Phreatobacter oligotrophus: one gene and its partner. The protein of the gene in region 1 interacts with the protein of each later gene in a pairwise test. Links are inferred from orthologs where the notes say so. Each region holds a gene or a part of one and is shown in the gene's direction. Other genes may lie near its edges. The genes, in order: cysK and cysE.

Region 1 (3,244 bases):
GGTCGCGACCCTCGTCGTACGCGAGGACCTCTGCACCGCAGGCTCCATCGTCCATGGCGGTGCGCTCATGGCCTTGACCGACACGGTGGGAGCGGCCGCGACCTTCCTGAACCTGCCGCCCGGCGCCAAGGGCACGACGACCATCGAGAGCAAGACCAACTTCCTCGCCGCCGGTCCGGTCGGCGACACGCTCACCGCCACCGCGACGCCGGTCCATCGCGGCGCCCGCACCCAGGTCTGGCAGACACGGATCAACCGGGGCGACGGCAAGCCGGTCGCCCTCGTCACCCAGACGCAGATGATCCTCTGAGGCGGCTCAGTAGGGCGTGCCGTCCTTGTGGGTGAAGGCCCAGGTCCCGCCGGGTTGCAGGACCGCCACGAGATCGTCCTGCGGATAGCTGGCGCTGTCGCCGGGGGTGCGATCGCCGATCTCCAGATAGGTGGCCGGTGCATCCGACCGGTTCACCAGCTGATGGGCGATGCCCGCCTTGGCAAAGCCGGCGCAGTCTCCCGGCTTCAGCGGCGTCTCGCCCTCATCCGTCACCAGCACCAGCTCGCCCTCCAGCACATAGACGAACTCGTCCTGCGTCGTGTGCCGGTGCAGCAGCGCCGACATGGCCCCGGGGGCGAGCGTCGTCAGGTTCACGCCGAAATTGGTGAGCCCGAACAGGTCGCCGAGCGGGCGCTTGGTGCGCCCCGCCATGCGCGAGAAGAACGGCTCGGGATAGTTGGACGGCTTGGTGCGCGGCGGAACATCGGCGGCGCGGACGGCGTTGGCCCGGATCGGCTGCTGGCTCATGGCATTCCTCTCCCCGTAGCGATGCCGACCAAGCTTCGCGCCATGCATCGCAGCGGTCGATCCCCGCCGCCGCAAGCCAGCCCCGCCAGGGGGAGAGGCTGCCTCGCCCTGCCGGTTTGAAAACAAGCCCGTTCCCCACCGGACCCGATCTCAAGAACGATCGTTCTTATTTTTGGCCCATCGTCACCATTCGTAGAATTTCCTTCCACGCATCGTTAGATTGGGCCCATACAGGGAGGCATCCATGACCGCTCACGTCTCGCCCGAGAAGACCCGCAAGCCCGGCCGCGGCCGCATCTACAATTCCATCACCGAGACCATCGGCGACACGCCCCTGGTGCGGCTCGACCGCCTGGCCGAGACCCATGGCGTCAAGGCGACGATCCTCGCCAAGCTTGAGTTCTTCAACCCCATCGCCAGCGTCAAGGACCGCATCGGCGTCGCCATGATCGACGCGCTGGAAGCGGCGGGGAAGATCACAAAGGACACGGTTCTGATCGAGCCGACCTCCGGCAATACCGGTATCGCGCTGGCCTTCGTTGCCGCCGCCCGCGGCATCCGCCTCGTCCTCGTCATGCCCGAGACCATGTCGGTGGAGCGCCGCAAGATGCTCGCCCTGCTCGGCGCCGAGCTGGTGCTCACCGAAGGCCCGAAGGGCATGAAGGGCGCCGTCGCCAAGGCCGAGGAACTGGCCGCGGCGAACCCCAATGCCATCATCCCGCAGCAGTTCAAGAACCCGGCGAACCCGGAGATCCACCGCCACACCACCGCGGAGGAGATCTGGAACGACACCCAGGGCGGCGTCGACATCTTCGTCTCGGGCGTCGGCACCGGCGGCACCATCACCGGCGTCGGCCAGGTGCTCAAGGCGCGCAAACCGACGGTGAAGGTCGTGGCGGTCGAGCCGACGGATTCCCCCGTCCTCTCGGGCGGCAATCCCGGCCCGCACAAGATCCAGGGCATCGGCGCCGGCTTCGTGCCGGACATCCTCGACCGCGGCGTCATCGACGAGGTGGTCCAGGTCTCCAACGACGAGGCCTTCGCCCAGGCCCGCGAGCTCGCCCGCCTCGAGGGCGTGCCCACAGGCATCTCCGCCGGTGCGGCGGTGAAGGCGGCGATCACGCTGGGACAGCGTCCGGAAAATGCCGGCAAGACCATCGTGGTCATCATCCCGAGCTTCGCCGAGCGCTACCTCTCCACGGCGCTGTTCGACGGGCTCTGAGCCAAGGACCCCGGCGCCCGGCGCCGGGGCGTCCGCCCGGTATAGGCCTCCTCCGGTACGACGGCGAGGCGGGAGCCGTGGATCGGCTCGCCGGTCGAGAAGAACTGGCGCAGCGTCATGATGAGCGGGCGCCAGCGAGCCGCGTCGATCCGGTTCTCGAACTCCGCCGACAGGATCGCCTCCGCCGCATGGGCGCGGACGATCCGCACTTCCACCGCAACCGAGGGGACGAGCAGTCGCGGGTCATTGCTCCCGATGGTGCGATGCTCCTCCACGACCGCCTCAAGCTGGATCGCACATTCAGCGATCCGCGGCGGGGCGACGCTTTCCGATGGAACGGCGGTCAACCCCGCCGCAGCGAACTTGTCCGCCTCGGACCGGTAGCCGAGCATCTGTTTATGGCGCGGGAGGGGATCGGAGGCCGACAGGCAGGCGAGCCTGTCGACAGCGCCGACACATTCGGGTCCCGGCAAGTTCAGCACACATTGGCCGGTGCGAATGAGGTTCTGCGGCGTCTGCGAGGTTGCATCGAAACCGAGCAGGCAGGTCCAGCCGAGCCACCAGGCAGAGGACATCGGAGCGACATTGGCGCTACCATCCGGGTTGAGGCTGGTGACCAGCACGACCGGGGTGCCAAGATAGAGAATGGCTGGTTCGATCGGCCGATGTGTGGTCAGGGTCATGACGGGTCTCCGTGCTGGTCAGCAGCAGGAAACCCCGCGCGGGCACGATGCGACACCCGTTTCATCCACCCGATTTCTCAGGCGGCGAGCGGCTCAATCCGTAGGCAGGCCGAAGGGTAGCGACTCCACGTGGCCGCCGGGTGGCAGCACCTGCTGCACCCGCCAGCGGCCCTGCGGGCTGCGCACCATCCGGAAGACGACCGGCGCGCGATAGGCCTGCAGCGGCATGGCGATCTCCACCTGCCCGTCGGCGAGTTGCACGCGCGTGCCGAGCCGCGGCACGACGGCCGGGCTCATGTCCTCCGGCATGCCCGCGAGGTTGAGCGGCATGATGTCGAGCCGGCGGGCCACCTGCATCGCATAGGCGAAGCTGAAGCTCGGATCGGTCTGCTCCAGCCGGTTGACCGGCGGGATCATCTCCGGCGCATGGGTCATGGCGCCGGTCACCGAGACGCGCGCGATCTTCGACAGGTCGAAGCGCATCAGATGGGCCTGGAAGGCTTGCTGGCTCGCCGGGGCGAGGATCCAGAAGGCGGTGAC
Region 2 (3,212 bases), on another replicon or contig:
CTCGACCTCCTGGCGAAGCGCGACTACGCCCAGCTCCGCAAGCTCTGCGCCGTGGACGAGGAGGACCTCGCCGACATGGTCGCCGAGATCCGCCGCCTGAACCCCAAGCCGGGCCTCGCATTCGGCTTTGCGCCGGTGCAGCCGCTCGTGCCGGACGTGATGGTGCGCGCCGGCCCGGATGGCGGCTGGATTGTCGAGCTGAACAGCGAGACGCTGCCGAAGGTGCTGGTCAACCAGAGCTACTACGCGCGGGTGTCGAAGACGACGAAGAGCGACGGCGAGAAGGCCTTCCTCGCCGATGCGCTGCAGACCGCGACCTGGCTTGCCCGCGCCCTCGACCAGCGCGCCCGCACGATCCTGAAAGTGGCCACCGAGATCGTCCGCCAGCAGGACGCCTTCTTCGCCCTCGGCGTGCAGTATCTGAGGCCCTTGAACCTCAAGACCATCGCCGACGCCATCGGCATGCATGAATCGACCGTGTCGCGCGTCACCTCGAACAAGTCGATCGCCACCAGCCGCGGCATTTTCGAGATGAAGTACTTCTTCACCTCGTCGATCGCGAGCTCGGAGGGCGGCGAGAGCCATTCGGCGGAAGCCGTGCGCTACCGCATCAAGCAGATGATCGATGCCGAGACGCCGGACGACGTGCTCTCGGACGATGCGATCATGGACAAGCTCAAGGACGCCGGCATCGACATCGCCCGCCGCACGGTGGCGAAGTATCGCGAGGCCCTGCGCATTCCCTCCTCCGTGCAGCGCCGGCGCGAGAAGCAGGCCATGGCGGTGTGAGGCGCTGGCCTCTGTCCGCATCTGTCGCTGCATCAAGGAAGTGCGTCCTTCGAGGCTCGCTGCCGCTCGCACCTCAGGATGAGGAATGGGGTGACCTGCAGGGCGGATCGAACTGGGCTGCCGCCCTTTTGCGTGCAAATCTCCGTCCATCCTCATCCTGAGGTGCGAGCCGCATGATGCGTCAGCATCAGCGGCGAGCCTCGAAGGACGCACTCGCGCTGTGCAATGCGCGCCGCTGTCACGAGGATCAATCACCTCTCGACAAGGCAGGGAACGGAAAGGTCATTCCGTCGTTCACCGCGTTCGCAGACGACCATTCTATCCCGTCGAATTGACTTGAATCGGCGTCGTACGGAGGTCTTATTCCCCCTCCAAGCTGATCCTGCGGAGGATTTTTCCCTCATGGCCAAGCCGCAGACCACCGGCACCGTCATCCCGCTGCCGTCCGACACCGCCGACCTCGCCTGGCACCGCCTGCGCACCGAGGCCGAGGCGAGCGCTGCCGCGAATCCCGAGATCGCCACGCTGGTGCTGCGCACCATCGGCCGCGCCTCGTCCTTCGAGGATGCGGTGGCCCGCCGCGTCGCCGCCCGCCTCGCCACGTCGGACGTGCCGGCGGATGTGGTGCACGACGCCTTCACCGAAGCGCTGGAGGCCTCCCCGGCCATCGCCGAGGCCATGCGCGCCGACGCCGCCGCGGTGATCGACCGCGACCCGGCCGCCGACCGGCTGATCGAGCCGGTGCTGTTCTTCAAGGGCTACCACGCCATCCAGGCGCATCGCGTCGCCCATTGGCTGCTCGGACAGGGCCGCCGCGACTTCGCGCTCTACCTGCAGAGCCGCTCGTCGGAGGTCTTCCAGACCGACATCAACCCGGCCGTGCGCATGGGCAAGGGCGTGTTCCTCGACCATGCCACCGGCCTCGTCGTGGGCGAGACGGCGGTGATCGAGGACGACGTCTCGATCCTCCAGGGCGTGACGCTGGGCGGAACCGGCAAGGAGGCGGGCGACCGCCATCCGAAGATTCGCCGCGGCGTGCTGATCGGCGCCGGCGCCAAGATCCTCGGCAATATCGAGATCGGCCGCTGCGCGCGCGTCGCCGCCGGTTCGGTGGTGCTCCAGCCTGTCGCGCCGAACACGACGGTCGCCGGCGTGCCGGCCAAGCCCGTCGGCACGGCGGGCTGCGCCGAGCCCTCGCGCTCCATGGACCAGATCCTCGCCCGCGAGGCGGTGGACGGCTTCAACTACGTGATCTGACGCCTCCCCTCAGACATCCCCGATGCAAGGCCCGCGCTGCCCGGCGCGGGCTTTTGTCGTCCCGACCCCTCCCCCGTCCGGCGCGGTTGCAGCGGGGCGTTTCATGGTGAGAAATAGCGCTTCATGAATGAGCCCGGCACCACCGGGGCAGATGGGGCGGACGGCATGACGGGCATGGCAGGCCATCGTGGGGCGAGGCGGGGGACCGCGCCATGACGATGCAGCTCACCCTTGCCCTGCACCGGGCGCAACGGCTGTTTCCGGACAAGACCGCCGTGGTCTTCGCCGAGCGGCGCTGGACCTACACGCAGTTCCTGGACCGGGTGGCGCGGCTCGCGGGGGTCCTTAAGGGTCTCGGCTTCCAGCCGGGCGACCGCGTCGCCATGCTCTCGCATTCCTCCGACCGCTACCTCGAGTTCTTCTTCGCGGCCTTCTGGGCCGGCGGCATCGCCGTGCCGGTCTCCACCCGCTATGCGCTGCCGGAGACGACCTTCCTCATGCAGGATTGCGGCGCCAAGGTCCTTCTCGTCGGCGACGACTTCGTCGAGATGGCCGAGGCCCTGAAGCCGCAATGCCCGGACCTCGCCCACATGATCCATGCCGGCGAAGGGCCCTGCCCGGCCGGCATGATCGCCTATGACGCGGCTCTGGCGGGCGCGGAGCCCGCCCCGGACGCGCGGCGCGGCGGCGACGACATCGCGGTGCTGTTCTACACGGGCGGCACGACCGGGCGCTCCAAGGGCGTCATGCTCACCCATACCAACTGCATGGCCAATTCCTTCGGCGGCATGGTCCACACCAAGCTCGACAGCTCGGTGGTCGGGCTCCATGCCGGGCCGCTCTATCATGCGGCCGCGGGATCCCGCGTCTTCACCAACACGCTGCTGGGCGCGACCCATGTCGTCATTCCGCGCTTCACGGTGAAGGGCGTTCTGGAGGCCATCCAGACCCATCGGATCACCATGACCTCCATGGTGCCGACCATGATGACGATGATCCTCAACGAGCCGGATCTCGACCGTTACGATCTCTCCTCGCTGCAGCTCATCGGCTATGGCGGCGCCCCCATGCCGGTGGCGACGCTTGAGGCGCTGATCCAGCGGCTGCCGCATGTCCGCTTCGCCCAGGCCTATGGCATGACCGAGCTCTCCCCGGCCTGCACCTAT

Evidence for each region.
Region 2: the proteins of cysK (region 1) and cysE interact in binary tests that used the Escherichia coli proteins (3 or more experiments, as listed by UniProt). The link is inferred for Phreatobacter oligotrophus from one-to-one orthologs.

The regions. Positions count from the first base shown.
Region 1 is NZ_PZZL01000006.1:180,506-183,749, forward strand. Bases 106-3,032 are described here. They hold cysK (cysteine synthase A), read left to right. Parts: upstream 106-1,043; coding sequence 1,044-2,021; downstream 2,022-3,032. Other genes in these bases: C8P69_RS15315 (PaaI family thioesterase), read left to right, coding at 106-310; C8P69_RS15320 (cupin domain-containing protein), read right to left, coding at 317-799; C8P69_RS15330 (flavin reductase family protein), read right to left, coding at 1,988-2,704; C8P69_RS15335 (hypothetical protein), read right to left, coding at 2,798-3,032. In the rest of the region: more of C8P69_RS15315, read left to right, coding at 1-105; more of C8P69_RS15335, read right to left, coding at 3,033-3,244.
Region 2 is NZ_PZZL01000003.1:489,892-493,103, reverse strand. The notes cover bases 224-3,118. They hold cysE (serine O-acetyltransferase), read left to right. Parts: upstream 224-1,191; coding sequence 1,192-2,046; downstream 2,047-3,118. Other genes in these bases: C8P69_RS09440 (long-chain-fatty-acid--CoA ligase), read left to right, coding at 2,259-3,118; rpoN (RNA polymerase factor sigma-54), read left to right, coding at 224-789. In the rest of the region: more of rpoN, read left to right, coding at 1-223; more of C8P69_RS09440, read left to right, coding at 3,119-3,212.